Linked DNA regions of Accumulibacter sp.. The protein of the gene in region 2 interacts with the protein of the main gene of each other region in a pairwise test. Links are inferred from orthologs where the notes say so. Each region holds a gene or a part of one and is shown on either strand. Other genes may lie near its edges.

Region 1 (11,648 bases), 2.0 Mb from region 2 along the record:
ATCCGACACCCGTCCAGGGTGACGGCGCTGCGGCGCTGATCGCCGATGCCATTCGCCGTGCCGGCGAGCGCGACGAATGCGACCTGCTGATCCTCTGCCGCGGTGGCGGCAGCCTGGAAGACCTCCAGGCGTTCAACGACGAGACTGTCGCCCGCGCCATCCGCGCCTGTCCGCTGCCCGTCGTCAGCGGCATCGGTCACGAGACCGACTTCACGATTGCCGACTTTGCCGCCGATCGGCGCGCGGCAACGCCGACCGCGGCAGCCGAAATGGCCGCCCCGGAACGCAGTGCCTTACTGGCGCGGTTGTTCGCAGACCACCTCGCGCTGCGTCGCCAAGCGACACAGGCGTTCAACCAGCGCGCCCAGCAGCTCGACTGGCTGGCCCGCCGCCTGCAGCACCCGGGGCAATCCCTCGCGCGCCAGCGGGAAGCGCTGCACAACCAGCGGCGCCGCCTCGCCGCCGGCCTCCTGTTGGGCAGCACGCGGGCACGCGGAACGCTGGCCAAGCTCGAGCATCGCCTGCACCAGAACCGCCCCGACCTGGCGCAACAGAGGCTGCGACTGCAGTCGCTGGCGTCGCATCTCGAACGGGCGGGGCGGCAGACCCTCGACGGCAGAATGGCCGAACTGGGCCGCCTGCAGGCCGGCCTGTCGCAGCTCGACCCGCGGGCGGTTCTGGCTCGCGGCTACAGCATCGTCACCAACGGCCAGCAGCAGATCGTCCATGCCAGCTCGATGCTGGAACCTGGCGAGGAGATCGCTGTCTTCCTGCACGATGGACGAGCGGACGCGATGGTGCTGGCCGTCTCTGGCAACGATGGCCGACTGTAGGCGGCCGGCATCCGTCCGGACCGACAACGTCCGTCAACAACGACCGCTCGCCAGCGATCTTCCCCGGATCAGGGGGGAGATGCCGCGCTTCCCCGTGCGCTGCGTCGTGCGACCATGCGCCGGCAGCTTCATTTGCCAGCAAGGCAGGGCCGGCATAGAATCCCGGCCGAGCACGGAACAGGGGTCCTGCCCGCCACACCTTTTGCTACAGACAATACTTACGGAGAACACGGATGGAACACAAGCTGCCGCCACTGCCTTTCGCCATGGACGCACTGGCACCACACATGTCGCAGGAAACCCTGGAGTATCACTACGGCAAGCACCACCAGGCCTATGTCACCAACCTCAACAACCTGATCAAGGGAACCGAGTACGAGGAACTGGACCTTGAAGCGATCGTCCGCAAGGCCCCGGCAGGCGGCATCTACAACAACTCGGCCCAAGTCTGGAACCACAGCTTCTTCTGGAACTGCCTGCGGGCCAACGGCGGTGGCGCTCCGGGCGGCGCGCTGGCAGCAGCGATCGACGCCCGCTGGGGCTCCTTTGCGGAGTTTGCGAAGGCGTTCCAGGCATCGGCGGTGGGCAACTTCGGGTCGGCATGGACCTGGCTGGTGCGCAAGCCGGACGGCACGGTCGATATCGTCAATACGGGTGCCGCCGGTACGCCGCTGACGACCGCCGACAAGGCACTGCTGTGCATCGACGTCTGGGAGCATGCCTACTACATCGATTACCGCAACCTGCGACCGAAGTTCGTCGAGACTTTCCTCGGCAACCTCGTCAACTGGCACTTCGCCGAGCAGAACTACGCCGCCTGAGCGACAGAGCGAGTCATTCGGCGTCACCCGCAGGTGAAAGCAAACGGGGTCCGCAGCGCGGACCCCGTTTCTCTTGCAGCAACCGCCCGCGAACGGTGACGGCGCTGCGCGGCCGTTCGATCAGAATGGGATGTCGTCGTCCATGTCTTCGAAGCCCGGCGTCTTCCTGGCTGGCGGATTGCGCGCCGGGCCGGCAGCCTGGCCGCCTGCCGATGGCATGCTGCCCCCGTACTCGGCCTCGCCGGCAGGTGCGCCCATGCCCTCGCGGCTGCCCAGCATCTTCATCTCGTTGGCAACGATCTCGGTCGTGTAGCGCTCGTTGCCTTCCTTGTCCTGCCACTTGTTGGTCCGGATGCGCCCTTCGACATACACCTGGCGCCCCTTCTTGAGGTATTGGCCGGCCGTCTCGGCCAGCTTGCCGAAGAAGACCACGCGGTGCCACTCGGTGTACTCCTTCAATTCGCCCGACACCTTGTCGCGCGACCGATCGGTGGTCGCCATCCTGATGTTGCAGACGGCGTCGCCACTCGGCAGATAACGGGTCTCCGGATCGGCTCCGAGATTGCCCACCAGGATCACTTTGTTGACCGAAGCCATGTCGCCTCCCTGAACGGTATTGGAAAAATCGCCACGATTGCAGGCACTCTCAGGCTGCCGCCGGCCGCTGGCGCGCTGCCGGCATGACCATCGTGAGGCCGAGCATCAGCCACACCAGTGTCAGCAGCACACCACCCGCCCAGACGGCACCAGGACCGGCGTACTTGGCGAGGACACCGCCCAGCACGCCGCCCAGGAACAACCCGAGGGCCTGGGTGGTATTGTAAACCCCGAGCGCCGCACCTTTGGCATGTGGCGGCGCGATGCGCGAAATCAGCGACGGCTGCGTCGCTTCGAGGATGTTGAAGGCGACGAAGAACAGCATCAGCCAGAAGGCCAGGCCGAAAAGGCCGCCGGCAAACAGCCCGAAGCCCGCCTGGACGCAGAGCAAGAGCACAATCGCGGCGTTGAAGACCAGCTTCAAGCGCGCGAAGCGTTCGGCGACGATGATCGCCGGCACCATGATGACGAAGGAGATGAGCAGCGCCGGCAGGTAGACCTTCCAGTGCTCGGCGACCGGCAGACCGCCCGTCTTCACCAGTTCGGTCGGCAACAGCACCCACATCGCGGTCAGCATCAGGTGGAGGGCGAAGACGCCAAAATTGAGTCGCAGCAGTTGCTGGTGCGACAGCACTTCGACAAAGCTCTGCCAGGCCGGCTGCCGCGGCATCATCGGCGCCGTCGGCACCACCCGCAGGACGACGAAGATCGCCAGCAGAGCCAGCCCGCCGGTCAGCGCGAAGATGCCCGGCATGCCGATCGCCGCATAGAGCAGCGGCGCGCCGACCATCGACACGGCAAACATCAGCCCGATCGACGAACCGATCATCGCCATCACCTTGGTCAGGTGCTGCTCGCGCGTAAGGTCGGCGGCAAGCGCCGTGACCGCCGCCGAGATCGCGCCCGCACCCTGCAGAACGCGGCCAACGATGACGAGATAGATGTCGTCGGCGAGGGCAGCGACGAAGCTGCCGATGCCGAACAGCAGCAAGCCGAAGACGATCACCGGCTTGCGGCCGAAGTGGTCGGAAGCCGCGCCGTAGGCGATCTGCAGACAGGCCTGCGTCAGGCCGTAGGCACCGAGCGCCACCCCGACGAGCACCATGTCCCTGCCCGACGGCAATTCGCTGGCGTAGAGCGCGAAGACCGGCAGGATCAGGAACAGGCCAAGCATGCGCAACGCGAAGACCGCCGCCAGGCTGATGCCGGCGAGCCTTTCTTCACTGCTCATGCGATCGTTGCTCGAGGCGGACATGTGGTTTGCTGCCAAACTGCGAAATTGCGTATATTAGCAGGTTTGCCCCGGTGCCCGAGGCCAGCTCCCCGATGGACGAACCCAGCCAGACCCACAGCCAACTGCGAATCCGTGGTGCGCGCACGCACAATCTGAAGAACATCAACCTCGACCTGCCGCGCAACCGCCTGATCGTCATCACCGGGCTGTCGGGATCAGGCAAGTCGTCCCTCGCCTTCGACACCCTCTACGCCGAAGGGCAGCGGCGCTACGTCGAGTCCTTGTCGGCCTATGCCAGGCAGTTCCTGCAGCGCATGGAGAAACCCGACGTAGACCTCATCGAGGGACTTTCGCCGGCGATCTCGATCGAACAGAAGGCGACCAGCCACAATCCGCGCTCGACGGTCGGCACCGTCACCGAGATCCACGACTACCTGCGCCTCCTCTTCGCCCGTGCCGGCACGCCCTACTGCGCCGAGCACCAGTTGCCGCTGGCCGCGCAGACCGTCTCGCAGATGGTCGATCATGTCCTGGCGCTACCCGAAGGCAGCCGGCTGATGATCCTCGCGCCGGTGGTCGCCGACCGCAAGGGCGAGCAGGTCGAGCTGTTCGCCGAGCTGCGCGCGCAAGGCTTTGCCCGCCTGCGCGTCGACGGACAGATTCACGAGATCGACGCCCTGCCCCGGCTTTCCCGGACACACAAGCACTCGATCGACGTCGTGGTCGACCGCCTGAAGGTGCGCGAGGACATCCGCCAGCGCCTCGCCGAATCCTTCGAAACGGCGCTGCGCTGCGCCGATGGCCGCGCCATCGCGTGCGAGATGGACGGCGGACGCGAGCATTTCTTCTCGGCGCGGTTCGCCTGCCCAGTCTGTTCCTACGCGATCCAGGAGCTGGAGCCCCGGCTCTTCTCGTTCAACAGCCCGATGGGCGCCTGCCCGAAGTGCGACGGGCTCGGCGTCATCCAGTTCTTCGATCCGCAGCGCGTCGTCGCCCGCCCCGATCTGTCGCTCGCTGCCGGCGCGATCCGCGGCTGGGACAAGCGCAACCCCTTCTACCATCAGCTGCTCCGCTCGCTCGCCGAACACTACGGCTTCCAGCTCGACACCCCTTTCCGGGATCTGCCGGACCAGCTGCGGCAGATCATCCTCTACGGCTCCGGCCGCGAGACGCTGCGTTTCGGCTACCTCAACGAGCGCGGGCGAGTGAGCATCCGCGAGCACGCTTTCGAAGGCATCATCGTCAATCTCGAACGACGCTACAAGGAAACCGACTCGCTGGCGGTGCGCGAGGAACTGGCACGCCTAATCAGCAACCGCACCTGCCCCGCCTGCCAAGGCAGCCGCCTGCGTGAGGAAGCGCGCAACGTGCGCATCGGCAGCCAGGACAGCGCGCGCACCCTGCACGAGATCAATCGCCTGCCCCTCGCCGCGGCACGCGACTACTTCGTTTCGCTGCAGCTCCCCGGCAACAGGGCACAGGTGGCCGAAAAGGTGCTCAAGGAGATCGTCGGTCGCCTGCAGTTCCTGATCAACGTCGGCCTCGACTACCTGTCGCTCGAGCGTTCAGCGGAGACCCTTTCCGGCGGCGAGGCGCAGCGCATCCGCCTCGCCTCGCAGATCGGCTCCGGTCTGACCGGCGTCATGTACGTCCTCGACGAGCCATCGATCGGCCTGCATCAGCGCGACAACGAGCGCCTGTTGCAGACGCTGCGACAACTGCGCGACATCGGCAATACGGTGATCGTCGTCGAGCATGACGAGGAAGCCATCCGCAGCGCCGATCACGTCGTCGACCTCGGCCCCGGGGCCGGCATCCATGGCGGCCATATCGTTGCCGAGGGCTCGCCGGCAGCGATCACCGACAACCCGGACTCACTCACCGGCGACTATCTTGCCGGACGCCGCGGCATCGGGCTGCACGCCATACGCCGGCAAGCCGATCCGGGGCGCATGCTGCGCATCAGCGGCGCCCGCGGCAACAACCTCCGCAACCTCACGGCCGAAATCCCGGTCGGCCTGTTCACCTGCATCACCGGCGTCTCCGGCTCGGGCAAGTCGACACTGATCAACGACACGCTCTACCTGGCGGCAGCCAGGCAGATCTACGGCTCGACGGCGGAGCCCGCCGAGCATGACCTGATCGTCGGCCTTGACCACTTCGACAAGGTGATCAATGTCGACCAGAGCCCGATCGGTCGCACCCCACGTTCCAATCCGGCAACCTACACCGGTCTCCTGACACCGATCCGGGGGCTGTTCGCCGGCGTCCCGGAGGCGCGCGCGCGCGGCTATGGGCCCGGCCGTTTCTCGTTCAACGTCAAGGGCGGACGCTGCGAAGCCTGTCAAGGTGACGGCGTCATCAAGGTCGAGATGCATTTCCTGCCCGACGTCTACGTCGCCTGCGACGTCTGCCGCGGCAAGCGCTACAACCGCGAGACGCTGGAGGTGCTGTACAAGGGCCGGAACATCCACGACGTCCTGCAGATGACCGTCGAGATGGCGCGAGAGTTCTTCGACCCGGTGCCGGTCGTCGCACGCAAGCTGCAGACCCTGGTCGATGTCGGTCTGAGCTACATCACGCTCGGCCAGTCGGCAACCACCCTCTCCGGCGGCGAGGCGCAGCGGGTCAAGCTGGCCCTCGAACTGTCGAAGCGCGACACCGGCCGCACCCTCTACATTCTCGATGAGCCAACCACTGGGCTGCACTTCCACGACATCGAACTGCTCCTCGGCGTGCTGCACCGGCTCGCTGACCACGGCAACACAGTGGTGGTGATCGAGCACAATCTCGACGTGATCAAGACAGCCGACTGGCTGATCGACCTGGGCCCCGAAGGGGGTGCCGGTGGCGGCACGATCATCGGCACGGGCACGCCGGAACAGCTCGCCGACGTCACCGCCAGCCACAGCGGACGTTTTCTGCGCGCCCTGCTTGCCCGGCACCATCGCGCCTCGGATGCCGGCCCGGCAGCGCCGGCCGCATGCGCCGGCTAGACATGGGCTGGCACCGCGGCCCCTGGGCTGTTGGTGGGGGGCCCTTGCCAAGCGACTGCCAGAACGCTGCCGGCAAGCAACAACCGGCCTTCCCGGGGCAAAAAAATTTGCTTGCGCGAAGCTGATCCATGCCAGAATTGTTGCCTTTGAATTGCTGACAGGATCACCTGGCGCCGCCGTGGTGGACGACAGCATGCCTGCCCGAGAAGGACCCTTCCAACCATCCGAGGAGCCTAATATGAACAAGTCCGAAATGATCGACGCCATCGCCGCCCGCAGCGAGCTCTCCAAGGCTGCATCGGCGAAAGCCCTCGACGCCGTCCTCGAAACCATCATCGACGCCGTTGCCCGCGGGGACACGATCACGCTGGTCGGCTTCGGTTCCTTCAAGGCCAGCGAACGCGCGGCCCGTGAAGGAAAGAACCCGAAATCCGGCGCCAAGATCGTCATCCCGCAGACAACCGTCCCGAAATTCGCTGCCGGCGCCGGATTCAAGGCCCGCGTCGCCAGCCGCGGCGAGTAAGGACCCCTGGACCCTGAACCGCACGATCTGCGACACCGCCCGGACCTTGCCGTGACAGGGCCCGCAGCCGTCGCCCCCCATCGACCGATTCCCCAGCTTCCGGAGTATCGCATGCCCATCCGCACCATCATCGCCACAGCTGCATTGCCAGCAGTTCTCATTTCAAAATTCATGGCAGGGGTTGGTGAGGTTCGGAACTGTTGGATGGGGCAAGTCAGCTGGTGTCTGGGGCGTTGGGAGCAAGGCGCTGCTGCATGAAGCGCATGAGGTGATCCCAGTCATCGAAGGGCAGGTACTGTAGCAAGGCGCGCAGGTGTTCGAAGAAGGTTCGGCGGGAGGGCAGCAGGGCGCGCACCTTGGCGTAACGGGTGTCCATCCAGTCGAGGGCGGTATGGACCAAGAAGGCCAACAAGATCAGGGTGGCGAAGAGGTTGGCCAAGAACTGTTTGCCGTGTCCGAAGTTGTGGTCGAAATGGTAGCCCTTGGTCTTGAGGGTGTTGTTGTTCTCGTTCTCGATTTTCCACCGCGCGCGCCCGGCGGAAGCCAGAGCGACGACGTTGTGGTCGGTGATGGCATGCGAGGTGGCCCAGGCGTTCTTGAAGACGATGGCACCGCTGGCATCGGTGGTGACGAGTTCCAGCCAGTTGGCGATCACGGCATCGTCCGTGTCGCGCAAGGGCACTTGATGGGCGTAGCGATAGGTGTCGGTAAAGCGCTTCTTGCCGACACGTCGCGCCTGTACGACGCGACCGAGCTGGTCGTTGCGCTCGAAATCGCCAACCCACTCGTAGAGCGTGGCATGGGATTCGGGCTTGCAGGTGAACAGGAAGTCGGCCTGTTGCGCCCGCACCCGCAGGCAATGTGACTGATGGCAGTAGAGGTCGTCACCCAGATAGGTGATGCGCCACGGGCGGTAGTGCTCGCCCCAGCGCGCCAGCCAGCGGGCCGAAGCGGCCAGTTCGCAGTCCTGCTTGTCGTGGCCGTCCTGGCGCTGCACGAACTCCGGCGGCAACGGGATGGCGTTCGCCTGGCCCGGCGCCACCAGTACCGGCGTCACGGCAGTGTGGCGATGGAGAACCCTGCCGTTCTTCAGGCGCGTCTCGCTGCAACGGGGGCAGGAAATCTTTTCCGAGGAGAAGAAATCAGTGCCGTCCAGGGCAATCAGCAAGGTGTCGTTGATCGAGCGAAATCCCGCCAGATAGCCTTGCTGGTACAGCGCATCGCCCATCTCGGCCAAGACCGGGTACAGCCTTTCCGGCGGCACCGGGTCCAGCAGATTGCGAATCTGGTTATCGCAGGGAATCTCATGCACCCCGAACAGCGAAGAGGCATTGTTCCGCCCCAACTCCTTCTGCATCCTGACCTGGCTATCGAGGAAGGACGGACTTTGCGAGAAAAACACGGCGAAGGCCGACAGGGCCGCATCCTCCATCTCATAGCGCCGGGCGTTGCTCGGCTTGCGCCCGTCGGGCAAAGCCCGGAATGCATCCCGAACCTTCTCGATCAAGGCGACGGCGGGGCTCGGCAAGGGGATGGGGGCAACGGTCGAAATGGGGTGGGCGCCTGAAAATCATCAAAACTTCGATCAAGTTCGAGGTTAACACCATAACGTACTGTTTACCAGCATTATTTTCAGAAAACCGGAGTTCCCCTCAATCTTCACCGCCCAGGCACGGCAATCCTCGTGCGCCAGCCTACGCCAACCGCCGCCTTGCGTGGGTTTGAAATGAGAACTGCTGCTGCATTGCTGCTCTCCCCGTTCGCCGTCGCTGCACAGGAGCCAGCCGCCCAGCCGGCCGTCGCTCAGGGTCTCGTCGCGGTCGCTCCCGGCCAGTTTGCTGGCATCGTCGAGGCCAGAGTCACCCTCGCCGTCGAGGCGATCGACCAAGCCGGACGTACCATCGTCCTGAAGGACACCAAGGGTGAGCAATCGAAGTTCGTGGTCGGAGACCAGGTCAAGAACTTCGCCCAGATCAAGGTCGGCGACCTGGTCGTCATCAGCTATTCCCAGGAACTGCTGATGACGCTCAGGAAGGGCGGTGGCCAGTTGCGTGAGCGCATCGACAGCGGGCAACAGGGCACGGCCGCGCCGGGCCAGATGCCGGGCGCCTTCGAGTCGAAGGAAGTGGCGTTCATCGCCGACGTACAACAGGTCGACCGCAAGAAGGGCACCGTAACCCTGCGCGGCGCGCTGCGGACCGTCACTCTGAAGATCAAGGATCCAAAACAGCTCAAGATGATCAGCAAGGGCGACCAGGTCGAGGGCGTGTTCTCCGAGGCAATGGCCGTCGCCGTCGTGCCGGCAGGAGCGAAGGCGCGGAAGTGACCACCGCGACGCGCGCGGCGGGTCGATCCGTCGGCAGCGTTGGGGTGCAATCGGAAGTGCGACTGTGGATCAGGCGGCCTGTTGACGTCTGGACTGCCAATAGCGGTCCCACTCCTGGTTGGCACGGCAGACACGCAGCGCCAGCATGTGCTTGGCGTTTTTCAGTTTCCACCAAGCGCCGGCCCGCTTGAGACGGTCCTGGATGACGTAACGGTGTGCGCTTTCGATTTCGCCGGACCCTATTGGCAGCCCGGCCACGAGCGCGTCTTGATAGTTGAACTGCCCCGGGCGATTGGTGAGATAGCGATGCGCCGCGCGCACCGGGGCGTTGGCATCGGGAACGGTGTCGTCCTCGACGAATCGCTGCAGTTCCTCGACGACGTCCTGGAGGCGGTTCTGTTTCAGCCGATCCTTCTGCGTTTCCAGCCAAGCCCTCGCCGCCGTGCCGGCGATCGTGTCCCCTGCGGCCGTCAGGTAGTCACAGACATGGTAGAAATCGACGAGAAAGTGGCCTTGCAGTCCGAATTGCTCACTCACCTGATCCGCAATCCATGCGGCGCCGTCGCTGACCGCATGGACCTTGGTCTTACGCCCCAGTCCGGCCTGAACCGCCGTGCGCAACAGCGTCTCTCCGACCTGGTCGGGCGGGCCCACGGTGGCGCCGAACACCGGGGTGACGGAGCCCGGCGCATGGACCAGACTCAAACGCGCTTCCCTCCAGCCCACCCGGCGGGTCTTGCGGCGGTCCACTTTCGCGCTCTGGTCGTCCGATTCGGCCGTCTCCACGACGGGAATCATGCTCCCATCGATCTCGCCGATCAACTGCTCTACGCCGTCTCGTGCCGGGATTTTTGCCGCCGCTTTCGGGCGCTCGTCGATCGTCGCGGCATGCCGCAAGACGATCGGCCAGCACGTACTGGCGGACACCTCGATACCGTAGTGCTCTTTCAGCTTCTGCGGAATGCGCGCCGCGGGCGCGTCCGCCCCGAAATCAACGATCGCTCGCTGCAGCGGCTCCGAGCAGCCCCGGCAGACCACCTCCGCCGAACGCGTGAATGGCCGGATCTCCGGCCCGCGCGTCCCTTGCCGGAAGACCTGCTCCGCTACTTCGATCTGTCCGTACCGGGTCTGCCAATAGACGTTTTTTTTCCTTCCGCTGCACGCCCGGTTGTTGCGCCACCTCTTCTTCCTTCCGCTGCGCTTGCCGTCGCGCCCAGCCGTGCAACGCTTCGTTGCCCAACTGCCGCAATTCCTCCGTCACCCGCCGCTCCGCCTCCGCCGCCTTCTCAACATCGCCGGCCGCATTCTCGACCACCGCCAGCAAAGACTCGATCTTGGCTTGGAGCTCGGGATGATCTCTAAACCGCTCTTCCAAACCCCGACTCGGCTTGAGTCGCCCCTCCATTTCCGACCACCTTTCTGTCATGGGTCTCGCTCCAAGGTGAAGTAACCCATCACTATTTACCCCACCTCCACCCAATTGTCTAGTGCCGAATGCCACCGCCAACCACCTCGCCCCGGCGTCAGTCGCACTTCCGATTGCACCCGCAGCGTTGACGCTGCGTGACGCGACGCATAGAATGCGTGCGGTTTCGGGGGCATAGCTCAGCTGGGAGAGCGTCTGGTTCGCAATCAGAAGGTCGGCGGTTCGATCCCGCCTGTCTCCACCAAGAAATCAAGCACTTAGGCCGCTCTCAACAGTGGCCTTTTTATTGTTTAGCCTTTATGTAGCCACCATGTAGCCGAATCAGAGCAATCTGGATCCACGTCGGCCGGCAGACTAGCGTCGACCTCGATCGATGATCAGTCGATCACAGGCATCGCCACGTCGAACTGGAGCCGATCGCAGCGACGTTGCTGCCTGATTGGCAGCAGCGCTCGCGTCAAATCAAGCGATCGCTGGCAACGTGTTCTCCTGCTCGTCGCGTTCGCTCGCAAGATGGCCAGGCGCATAGGCCCCGGCTTGCGACTTTGGTTCGAACACATTGCCGTGCAGATCCTCGAGCACGTCGCTCAGGAGGCTCTTGTTGCCCCGACGGGACGGACGCATCGACGCTGCAGCAAGCTGCGCCTCGAATTCGCTGCCGCAGTAGGTCACACCCTTCTCGGTTCGCGGCCTGTCGGTCGGCTTCATCGGCACCAGCAGGATGAGGAAATCCCCGCGGGCTGTCGCTTCATCAACCTGTCGCTGGTATTCCGCCCATGCCTCGGCCGGGGCATCGCTCGCTGGCTCGCTCAACATGCAGACCGCCGGTCTGGGCTTCGGCAGCAGAACGTCTTCCAGTCTTGCGAGGCGACGTTGCAGGGCGCTCACTGCA
Region 2 (11,104 bases):
CGAGCCTGGCGCAGCGCCATCCGACCGGGCTCCCCGGCGTCGACCTCGGTCATGGCGACGTCCTGATTGCGGCGATCACCTCGTGCACCAACACCAGCAATCCGGCGGTGATGATCGCTGCCGGGCTGCTGGCGAGAAAGGCGGTGGCAAAGGGGCTGCGGGTCAGGCAGCACATCAAGACTTCACTCGCTCCCGGTTCGCGGGTGGTGACCGATTATCTCGACCGCGCGGGGCTGCTGGCGCCGCTGGCCGAACTGGGCTTCGCGCTGGTCGGCTATGGCTGCACGACCTGCATCGGCAACGCCGGCGATCTCGATCCGGCGTTCAACAGGACGATTGCCGAGCAGCAGCTGATCGCTGCGGCGGTGCTCTCGGGCAACCGTAACTTCGAGGCGCGCATCCACCCCGCCCTGCGTGCCAACTATCTGGCGTCACCGCCGCTGGTGGTGGCGTTCGCGATTGCCGGCCGGGTCAACATCGACCTTGAGAACGAGCCCTTGGGAACCGGCGCCGATGGGCAGCCGGTGTATCTGCGGGACATCTGGCCGAGTTCGGACGAGATCGACGCCGTACTGCCGCTGGCGCTCGATCCGCAGACCTTCCGCCGGCGCTACGCCGATTTCAGCGCCGACCAGGATCTGTGGCAGTCGATCCCGGCGCCGAGCGGCGAGGTATACGACTGGCCACCGTCGAGCTACATTGCCCGGCCTCCGTTCTTCGAACTGCCGCCGCAGGCTGTCGGCGACATTCGTGGCGCCCGCGCGCTGCTGCTGCTCGGCGATTCGGTGACTACCGACCACATCTCGCCGGCCGGCTCGTTCGGCGAGGCGACGCCGGCGGGGGAGTGGCTGCGCGCACAGGGGGTCGAGCGCGCCGATTTCAACTCCTACGGATCCCGCCGCGGCCATCATGAGGTGATGATGCGCGGCACCTTTGCCAATGTCCGGATTCGCAACCTGATGCTGCCGCCCGACGCTGACGGCCGTCGGCGGGAGGGTGGCCACACGCTGCTCGACGGGCGGCTGACGACCGTTTTTGCGGCGGCGATGAGCTATCTGGAGCGGGGGATACCCAGCATCGTCGTTGCCGGTGAGGAGTATGGCACCGGCTCGTCGCGTGACTGGGCAGCCAAGGGAACACGCCTGCTCGGTGTGCGCGCGGTGATCGCCCGCAGCTACGAGCGGATTCACCGCGCCAACCTGGTCGGCATGGGCGTCCTGCCGTTGCAGTTCATCGGCGAAGACTCGGTCGCCTCGCTCGGCCTGCGCGGCGACGAGCGCTTCGACATCACCGGGCTGGCCGGCGGGCTGTCGCCGATGCAGACGGTCGCGCTGGCGATCACGCGTGCCGACGGCGAGCGACGCGAGTGTGCGCTGCTCTGCCGCATCGACACGCCGATCGAGGTCAGCTACTACCGTGCCGGCGGCATCCTGCCCTTCGTGCTCGAGCAGTTGCTCGGCGGGCGGTGATGCGCTGCGGCCGGTGCGCTGCAGCGTCGGCGTGGGCAGCCGCTCGCCGCGCCGGTTGCTGCTGGCGTTGCCCCCGGAGCGTGCTGCCGGGTGTGTGTGGGGTGTCTCCGCAAGCCTTGCGTGTTGCGTGGCACAATGCCGCATGCATGGTGTGTGCGGCGTTGTCGGCTGCCCCGTCAGGCTGGCACCGGGGTGCTTGGGTGCGCCGGTCGATCCTCGTCGCCACAGCGCTGGCGGTTGCCGGCGGCGCCGGCGTCGGACCTCACGGCCAGCGCCGAAGCCGCGCTCCGCGCGTGCCCGGCGCGCAGCCCGGCCTTGTGCCGGGCGAGCAGCGCGAGACTGTGTTCGACATAGTCGTGCGAGCTGATCTGGCTGCCGACGTAGCTGCGGAGCAACTCCAGCCAGCGCGCGTGGATGGCGCACGGTGTGTGCCGATCGCTGCCGTTGGCCAGCGGGCAGTCCGGGCAGCGTGTCGCCTGCAGCGTCGCGACGGCGGTGCGCTTCTGCCATTGCTGGCGATAGAGGCGGGCATTGTTCTCGATCCAGGCCAGCGCCCGCGTCTCGCGCTCGGCTTCCGGAAAGGACGCGACGTAAGTCTGGACGGTTGCCAGTTGCCTTGCGAAGAACTCCTCGTCCGACAGTTCCGGACGTTCGCCGCCGCCGACAAAGCGGGAGATCAGCGCCAGGGTCGGGTCATCAACGACATACATCGGTGCCTCGCACAGCCGTCGGCGGAACGCTTCCACCATGAGGAAATATAGCACTGATGTTGCGCCGCAGCAATTGCTTCCTGTCTTCGCTGGACGGTAGGCGTGGACCGCAGGCCTTGGCCGCAGGCGAGTACGGTATTACCATCGCGGGCGAAGCGGCGCAGTGCAGCGTCGTGATTCCCGGGAGGGCTTGTCGATGTTGATGCGCGTTGATCATTCGGTTCTCCTGCTCGTCGATCTGCAGGAGCGGCTGCAGCCGGCGATCCATGATGCCGCTTCGGTGCTTGCGGCCAGCATCTGGCTGACGCGCGTCGCGCAGCGGCTGCAGGTGCCTGTGATCTGTACCGAGCAGTACGTCAAAGGACTCGGGCCGACGATGTCGGACCTGCGTCAGTTGCTGCCGGAGGAATGCGTGATCGAGAAGACGCACTTCTCGGCGCTGGCCGACGGCAGGCTCCTGCAGCTTGCCGGCGGCGATCGGGCGCAGTTCATCGTCGCCGGCACCGAAGCGCATGTCTGTGTGCAGCAGACGGTGCTCGACCTGCTGTCAGCCGGCCGCAAGGTTTTCGTCGTCGATGAGGCGATCGGCTCGCGGCGCGCCAGCGACAAGGCCCTGGCGGTCGAGCGCATGCGCCGGCACGGCGCCGACATCGTGTCGCGCGAGATGGTCGTCTTCGAGTGGCTGCGGCAGGCGGGGAGTGAGGTCTTTCGCGCGATCAGCCGCGAGTTCATTCGCTGACCGGGCACGCCAGGAATCGCCGGGCGTCGGCGAAGACCTGGGCAGTCCGTCGTCCTGACTCTGCCGGCGTGTGTACGGAGCATGGTCGTCCGGCGAAGGCGCACCCGACGACGATTCCCCGCTGCCTCGCCTGCCGGGCAAGCCGCCCAGCGCCCAACCGCGCAGGGCTGGCCAGCGCGCTCCGCGTCCCTGGCCGAGGGGCTCCGTCAGAAACGCTGTTGCTGCCTGCGCTGCGCGGTTGCGACAATTCCCAACAGACCGATGGCGAGGAGAAGAATTGACTCGGGTTCGGGAACGGCAGCCCGGAACTGTGCGCCGATGATGCTGTGCGCGTAGGTCGTGGGGTGCACACCGTCCCAGAACAGCCACTGGAAGTTGTCGGCAGCACAGGCAGCGTAATTCTGGATGCACTGCATGGTCGTGTTTCTGATGCCGTAGGCCGCCGGATCCTGCCGTACGCTGGCGAAAGTGGCGAAGGTGTCGAACTGGACGATCTCGGCCGAAAGCTGGGCGTCGAGGAGATTCAGTGCGGAGGCCAGGGAGGCATTGAAGCCCACGGTCAATGCCGTCAAGTCGCCGGCGTTGGGTTTGCCGAGAAACTCCGGTGTCGTTCCAAGATCGGGCATGTTGGCAACGAGGAAATGCTCGGCTCCGGCGCTGGCCAGTCCGACGACGGTCGAAATGATGTTGTTGATCCCGTTGCCGATCAGCGCCGACACGTTGCCGGGAACACCTGGCAGTCCGGATGCCGTGCCGGGCGTACTCCCGGTCGCATTCAGGTAAAAGACATCGTTGGGAAACAGCCAGATGACGAACAATGAAGTCGCAGGGTCGAATGCCCGCCCGCTTTGCAACTGGCCCTGGAAGGTGGCCAGCTGCCAAGCATTGGCTTTCTGCGCATAGGCTGGCGCGAAAGGACCTGTCGAGGGATTGACCGAGTTGTAGCTCTCCAGCCCGGTTGTCGCACCCCCGATCGCGTAGTTGGTGCCACCGGCCAGAGAGGGCTTGAAGGCGCTGGGGTTGCCCGGGTTGTAGCTTCTCCACAGATACTCGACGGCGACCGGGCCATTGGAGTACTGCCCGTTGTAATAGGGCGGAGGCGGGAAGACCACGCCCGACGGCGCAGCCGGCGGATAGGCCTGGCTGGCCAAGCCGCTGTTTCCTCCATCCGACAGGCTGTCGCCAAACACGAACAGGTCCGACATCGTCTGCAGCGAAGCGTTGGCCGAGACCGGCATGCCCATCGCTGCAGCCATGGCCAATGCACCCAGTGTTTTCCATTCCACTTTCATCGTCATCCTCTCTGTTGATCGGGAATTGAGATTCCCGAGGTTGTTCCAGGCAGCACTCTGGCCCCCACAGTCCTGGTCGCCAACATTCGTGTCGCTCAGCCACCGCCATTCCTGTCCGTCTGGAGTTGGAAGCAAGTTTCGATCCACTTGGTTTTTCCTTGACGAAACAGATGCTTGACTTCCCACCGTTCGTCGCAGTGTAAAGAAGACCGACACTCGTCGAGATGGCGAAAGGCGCGGTGCCCGGCCCGGCGATTGCGGCAGCGGTCTTGCCGGCGAAATCGGGGGGAACTGCTCCGGACACGCCAGCCCAAGCGGCACGGACGCCGGCTCACCAGCCGGCGGCGCGATCCGTCCGCGCATCGCTCGCGCGACGACGAGGGTGCTCCGGAGCCTCCTCCCGGCGCGGCCTAAGACGGTGGCAGGGGAGCCTCCTCGCCACTGATCCCGAAGACCTGCCGGCGCAGCCGGAAGAGCTCGTCACGTGCTGCCGCCGCTTTCTCGAATTCGAGGTTCCTGGCGCAGTCGAGCATCTCCTTTTCCAGACGCCGCAGCTCGCGCGCCAGTTCCTTCTCGCTCATGGCGTCGTAGCCGGCCTTTTTTTGCGCCGCCTTGAGTTCCTTCTGCGCGCTTTCGCTGTCGTAGACGCCGTCGATGATATCGATGATCCGCTTGCTGATGCCGGTGGGGACGATGCCGTGGCTGTCATTGAAGTCGATCTGCCGTAGCCGGCGGCGTTCGGTTTCGGCGATCGCCCGCTGCATCGATCCGGTGACCCGGTCGGCGTAGAGGATTGCGGTCCCGTGCAGATGGCGGGCGGCGCGGCCGATGGTCTGGATCAGCGATCGCTCCGAGCGCAGGAAGCCTTCCTTGTCGGCATCGAGGATGGCGACCAGTGACACTTCCGGAATGTCGAGCCCTTCGCGCAGCAGGTTGATGCCGACCAGGACATCGAACTTGCCGAGGCGCAGGTCACGGATGATCTCGACGCGTTCGACGGTGTCGATGTCGGAATGCAGGTAGCGGACGCGCACTTCGTGTTCGTCGAGGAAGTCGGTCAGGTCCTCTGCCATCCGTTTCGTCAGGGTGGTCACCAGGACGCGTTCACCAGTTTCGGCGCGGCGCCGGATCTCGGAGAGCAGGTCGTCGACCTGCGTCGACGCCGGGCGCACGATGAGCACCGGGTCGACCAGTCCGGTTGGGCGCACGAGCTGCTCGACGACCTGTCCCTGATGCGCCGCCTCGTAGTCGCCCGGGGTGGCCGAGACGAAGATCGTCTGCCGCAACAGGGCCTCGAACTCGGCGAACCGCAGCGGCCGGTTGTCGAGCGCCGAGGGCAGGCGGAAACCGTAGTCGACGAGGTTCTCCTTGCGCGAGCGGTCGCCCTTGTACATGCCGCCGACCTGCGACACCGCGACATGCGACTCGTCGATGAAGAGCAGGGCATCGGCGGCGAGATAGTCGAGCAGCGTCGGCGGCGGCTGCCCGGGCTGGCGTCCCGAGAGATGCCGCGAGTAGTTCTCGATTCCCTTGCAGAAGCCGACCTGATCGAGCATCTCGAGGTCGAAGCGGGTGCGCTGCTCGATCCGCTGCGCCTCGACCAGGCGGCCAGCGGCCTGGAAGCTGGCGACCCGCTCTGCCAGCTCGACCTTGATTGCCTCGATCGCCCGCAACACCGTCTCGCGCGGCGTCACGTAGTGCGACGAAGGAAAGATGGTGAAGCGCAGCAGGCGGTTCTGCAGGTGGCCGGTCAGCGGGTCGAAGAGCTGCAGGCCGTCGATCTCGTCGTCGAAGAGCGAGATGCGGATCGCCTGCTCGGCGTGCTCGGCGGGAAAGACGTCGATGACGTCGCCGCGGACGCGGAAGCTGCCGCGGCGGAAATCGGTCTCGTTGCGCTCGTACTGCATCGCCGTCAGGCGCTTGATGATCTCGCGCTGCCCCAGCCGGTCGCCGACGCGCATGGTGAGGATCATCCGGTGGTACTCGTCGCGGTCGCCGATGCCGTAGATGCACGATACCGTTGCCACCAACACACAGTCGCGCCGTTCGAGCAGGCTCTTCGTGGCCGAGAGGCGCATTTGCTCGATGTGTTCGTTGATCGACGAGTCCTTCTCGATGTACAGGTCCCGCGACGGCACATAGGCCTCGGGCTGGTAATAGTCGTAGTAGGAGACGAAGTACTCGACGGCGTTCTCCGGGAAGAACTCGCGGAACTCGGCGTAAAGCTGCGCCGCCAGCGTCTTGTTGGGCGCCAGGACGAGCGCCGGGCGACCACTGCGGGCGATGACGTTGGCCATGGTGAAAGTCTTGCCCGAGCCGGTGACGCCGAGCAGCGTCTGGAACGACAGGCCGTCCCGCAGGCCGGCGAGCAATTGTTCGATGGCCTGCGGTTGGTCGCCGGCCGGCTGGAACGGCTGATGGAGCCGGAACGGACTGCCCGTGAAGGTCAGCGGAGGAGGCCTGTCGAGCGTTTGATCTTGCTTTGCCATGCTAGAATTTTACGTTTTTTTGTGCGCACCGGTCGTCACTGCGAGCGGGTGCGCCATTGGCCTCGGCCTCCTGACCCATCACTACGGGAAGAACAGACCATGACCGCTTCGATCTTTGCTGCCGTGGAGATGGCTCCACGTGACCCGATCCTCGGCCTGACCGAGGCCTTCAATGCCGACAGTCGCTCGAGCAAGGTCAATCTGGGCGTCGGCGTGTATCTCGACGACAGCGGCAAGGTGCCGCTGCTGGCGGCGGTGAAACTCGCCGAGAAGGTGCGCCTGGAGGCGCTGCCGCCACGCGGCTACCAGCCGATCGATGGTCTGCCCGCCTACAACCAGGCGGTGCAGAAACTGCTCTTCGGCGAGCAGTCGGCGCTGCTCGGCGAAGGCCGTGTCCTGACCATCGAGGCGCTGGGTGGCACTGGTGGCCTCAAGGTGGGTGCCGACTACCTGCGCCGCCTGCTGCCAGGGGCGACGGTCTACATCAGCGATCCGAGCTGGGAAAACCATCGCGCACTGTTCGAGTTTGCCGGTTTCCGCGTCGACTCGTACCCCTACTATGACGCGACGACACGTGGCGTCGACTTCGCCGCGATGAAGGCGGGGTTGAGCACGCTGCCGGCAGGATCGATCGTCGTCCTGCACGCCTGTTGCCACAACCCGACGGGCGCCGACCTCGATGCCGCACAGTGGCGCGAAGTCATCGACATCGTCGCGGCACGCGGTCTGGTCCCGTTCATCGACATCGCCTATCAGGGCTTCGCCGACGGCATCCGTGAGGACGCCGTTGCCCTCGACCTGTTCGCCGCCTCGGGTCTGCAGTTCCTGATCGCCAGCTCGTTCTCGAAGTCGTTCTCGCTCTATGGCGAGCGGGTCGGTGCGCTCTCGGTGGTCACCGCCAGTCGCGACGAGACGGCACGCGTGCTCTCGCAGATCAAGCGCCTGGTGCGCACCAACTATTCGAATCCGCCGACGCACGGTGGCGCCATCGTGGCGGCGGTTCTTGCCAGCGCCGAACTGCGCGGGTTGTGGGCGGACGAACTGGCGCAGATGCGCCAGCGCATTCTCGACATGCGACGCAGCCTCGTCGAGCATCTGCAGGGTGGCGGTGCCGGTGCCGACTTCTCGTTCATCAACCGGCAGCGCGGGATGTTTTCCTATACCGGCCTGAACCCGGCGCAGGTCGACCGCCTGCGCGATGAATTCGGCATCTACGCTGTCAGCACCGGCCGCATCTGTCTGGCGGCGCTGAACACGCGCAACGTCGGCTACGTTGCCGAGGCCATCGCGACGGTGCTCTGACTCGCCCACAAGCGGCCGCCAGCCTCACCCCACCAGTCTGTCGGCCGCGGGTCGTCAGCGCGCCGTCTGGGTCAGCGGTGACTCCAGGGCCCCGCTGATCAGCACCGGCATGGCCGTATGATCGGCGCGTCGGCGCGCCATCATGACATCCATCCGCCCCCGCAGTTGCAGGTCGCGGCCGATCTCGATCTGACCGTTCGCCTGCATCAGCCCGGCAGTCAGGCTGAGACGCGACAGACGCAGCGCGTTCGGGGTCAGCGTGAGGATGCCAGACAACTCCTCGAAGCGGGTTGCTCCGCCAAGGGTCAGCGGTACCACCGAAAAACGGCGCACCGCCTCGGCCAGATCAAGGCCGCCCAGGTGTCCGCGGTGGATGGTGAAGTTGCCGCTGGCCTGCAGCCGGGCGACGGCGTTCGGCAGACTGTCGGCGCTGGTCGAGAAACTCAACCTGCCCCTGGCTTCGCCGCCGATGCGCCCGTTGAAGCCGAGGGCTGCCGCCAGCGCGCCGGTATTGATCCGTTCGAAAGAAAGGTCGCCGGTCACAGCGGCCTTGCTGCCGCTGCGCAGGGCGCTGTTGCCGCGCAGCACGCCGTCGAAGATGCGTGCCTCGACGCGGTCGATCAGGAATTCGGGCCCGGAGATCCGTCCCTGCAGGTCGAGCGAATCGAACAGATAGGGAGATTTCGGCTCCGGTCGCCAGGCGGTTCCTTCGAGCTTGACGTTCATCCCTCCACCGGTCGCCGGTTGCAGCTCGACCAGCAGGTTCTTGCTGGGCGACTGCAGCAAGGCTGACTGCAGCCGATGATCGGCGGACAGCTGCAACCGACCGGCAAGGCCGGTGAAGACGAGGTCGCCGAACGCGATCCCGGCTTCGCTGAGCGAAACCTGGACGACGCGGGCCCGTGCCGGCGCGTTGGCCGACGCATCGAGCGCCTGCGCCAAGGTGTCCAGGGCTGCGGCCGACAGCGTGATGCCGATCAGCTCTGCCTCGCCAAAGACGATCTGTGGCGAGAGCAAGCTGCGCAGCTCCGGCCGCAGGCGCAGCGAAGCCATGCTGACCTGGTCGGTGGCGCCATCCTCACCCAGCCGCACCTGCTCGAGCAGCAATCCCGGTCGGGGATAGACGGTAACGCGCATGGCAGCGATTCGCGCCGGCCGAGCGCTGCTCTGGGCGAGGGCCGCTTCGACCTCGGGCAGATAGATGCCATAGGGGAAGAGCAGAACGCCGAGGGACAGGGCGGCTGCGAGAAGCGCCAGTCCGATCAGGGTGGCCAGGGGCCAGGTCAGCGTTCGGCGCTGTCGGCTCCTGCGGACTGGCCTGAGCCCGGTGCTTGAATCCCTCGGGCCCGGTGCCAGGCGTGCCCGCAGGCGCGCGAGGAGCGATGGCCGGTCGTCGCTCGCAGTTCCTGGCGACGCCAGCGATTCCGCTGCCAGATCGTCCGCTGCGAGGGAGGAACTGGCTGCGCCCGTCGTCGGCGTGGGAGGGCCGAGCGTGCTCGGCGTCAGGGTGCTTGGCGTCAGGGTGCTCGGCGCCGACGTATCCGGCAGCGGTGTCGTCCTGCCCGGCCGCACATTCGGGAAAGGAATGATCTGCGTTTCCGGTGTGCCCGAAAGGGGCGAACTCGCCGGTGTCGACAGACCGCTCGACCCGAAGGTCGAGAAGTCGGAGTGCGGCCGCGGCTGCGTCGTTTGCTTGCGGCTGGCCGCATTGCCGGTCAGTCGCCAGACCGACCGCGTCTCGGCGCGGCGTTCGATGAAGCCATCGGATTCCAGCTCGACCAGCGCATTTTCGGTGAGCTGGACGTTGCCCGTCTTCTCGCACAGGTCGGCAACCGTCGCATTGCCGTCGACGAGGATGAGCACCATGCGGACGTTGCGCTGGACGACCCGCGTCCGCTGCGCCATGGCTTCCTCGCCGGCAGCGGTCCTGGCAAAGACCAGGGTGGGGTCGAGCTGTTCAGAGGCCATTCTGTCAGCCGGACCGTCAGGGCAGTTGCCGGGCTCGTTCGGAATCCCGCATGTTCGCTTTCCTCCTGTCGCTATTATCGTGGAAACTGCATGCGGGCGTGCGGTAAACAGGCGCTTTTGCTCGTTCCGCCTGCGGATCACCGTCCCTCGGGCTGGCGGAGTGGCGACTGCATTCGCTATCCTTCGTTCCTTGCCAGAAGTCGCCCGTTCGCGGGCGCGGCCTGTTGTCCGGGAAATGTCGCCATGACCCTCGTCAGGAGCCTCCTGCCACTGCTGCTCGCCTTGCTCAGTGGTTGTACCGTCATCAGCCGGCACACGCTCGACCAGCGGTACGGTCCCGCCGAGCCGCAGCGCTTCGATGTCCCGCGGGCGCCGAGCGGCGGCCTTTCCTATCATGCCGACGTGCAGCCGATTATCGAGCGTCGTTGTGTCGTCTGTCACGCCTGCTACGACGCACCTTGCCAGCTGAAGCTCGGCGCCTGGGAGGGAATCGCCCGCGGCGCCAGCGACGAGTTGGTATACGACGGTGGGCGTCTGAGCGAGGCGGCACCTTCGCGACTGTTCGTCGACGCCGGCAAGGCATCGGAGTGGCGGCAGCGGGGTTTCTACCCGGTACTCAATGAGCGCGGGGAGACGCCGGCGGCGAATCTGGCAGCGAGCGTCATCTACCGCGCGCTGCAGCTCAAGCACAGCCACCCATTGCCGGAAATGGCGGTGCTCCCGGCGACCTTCGACTTCTCGCTCGACCGCGCGCAGCAGTGCCCGCGGATCGAGGAATATGACGCCTTCGCCGCCGCCAACCCGCTGTGGGGGATGCCCTTCGGTCTGCCGGGGCTGAGCGACGCCGAATTAGCGACGCTGCGCAACTGGTTGCAGCAGGGGGGGCCGTTCGAAGGGCTGCCGCCATTGCCGGCTGCCGTCGAGCGGCAGGTCGCCGAATGGGAACGCTTTTTCAATGGTGGTTCGCGCAAGGAGCGCCTGGTCAGCCGCTACATCTACGAGCACCTCTTCCTCGCCCACCTGTACTTCGACGGCGACCCGCAGCACCACTTCTTTCGGCTCGTGCGGTCGCGCACGCCACCGGGGCAGCCGATCGAGCCGATCGCCAGCCGGCGACCGTACGACGACCCCGGCG

The links.
Region 1: the proteins of uvrB (region 2) and uvrA interact in binary tests that used the Escherichia coli proteins (3 or more experiments, as listed by UniProt). The link is inferred for Accumulibacter sp. from one-to-one orthologs.

Annotation. Positions count from the first base shown.
Region 1 is NZ_JAZKUG010000001.1:2,529,541-2,541,188, reverse strand. The notes cover bases 3,222-6,681. They hold uvrA (excinuclease ABC subunit UvrA), read left to right. Parts: upstream 3,222-3,577; coding sequence 3,578-6,481; downstream 6,482-6,681. Other genes in these bases: V5B60_RS11245 (MFS transporter), read right to left, coding at 3,222-3,482. In the rest of the region: xseA (exodeoxyribonuclease VII large subunit), read left to right, coding at 1-833; V5B60_RS11255 (Fe-Mn family superoxide dismutase), read left to right, coding at 1,067-1,654; ssb (single-stranded DNA-binding protein), read right to left, coding at 1,775-2,251; more of V5B60_RS11245, read right to left, coding at 2,301-3,221; V5B60_RS11235 (HU family DNA-binding protein), read left to right, coding at 6,720-7,004; V5B60_RS11230 (ISNCY family transposase), read right to left, coding at 7,219-8,511; V5B60_RS11225 (hypothetical protein), read left to right, coding at 8,731-9,330; V5B60_RS11220 (ISKra4 family transposase), read right to left, coding at 9,400-10,368; V5B60_RS11215 (hypothetical protein), read right to left, coding at 10,322-10,756; V5B60_RS11205 (hypothetical protein), read right to left, coding at 11,219-11,572; V5B60_RS11200 (hypothetical protein), read right to left, coding at 11,641-11,648. UniProt on the Escherichia coli protein: The UvrABC repair system catalyzes the recognition and processing of DNA lesions. UvrA is an ATPase and a DNA-binding protein. A damage recognition complex composed of 2 UvrA and 2 UvrB subunits scans DNA for abnormalities.
Region 2 is NZ_JAZKUG010000001.1:4,486,432-4,497,535, reverse strand. The notes cover bases 4,161-7,076. They hold uvrB (excinuclease ABC subunit UvrB), read right to left. Parts: upstream 6,700-7,076; coding sequence 4,621-6,699; downstream 4,161-4,620. Other genes in these bases: V5B60_RS19805 (amino acid aminotransferase), read left to right, coding at 6,799-7,076; V5B60_RS19815 (SGNH/GDSL hydrolase family protein), read right to left, coding at 4,161-4,531. In the rest of the region: aconitate hydratase AcnA, read left to right, coding at 1-1,469; V5B60_RS19825 (hypothetical protein), read right to left, coding at 1,646-2,179; V5B60_RS19820 (hydrolase), read left to right, coding at 2,376-2,918; more of V5B60_RS19815, read right to left, coding at 3,125-4,160; more of V5B60_RS19805, read left to right, coding at 7,077-8,001; V5B60_RS19800 (AsmA-like C-terminal region-containing protein), read right to left, coding at 8,056-9,969; V5B60_RS19795 (fatty acid cis/trans isomerase), read left to right, coding at 10,213-11,104. UniProt on the Escherichia coli protein: The UvrABC repair system catalyzes the recognition and processing of DNA lesions. A damage recognition complex composed of 2 UvrA and 2 UvrB subunits scans DNA for abnormalities.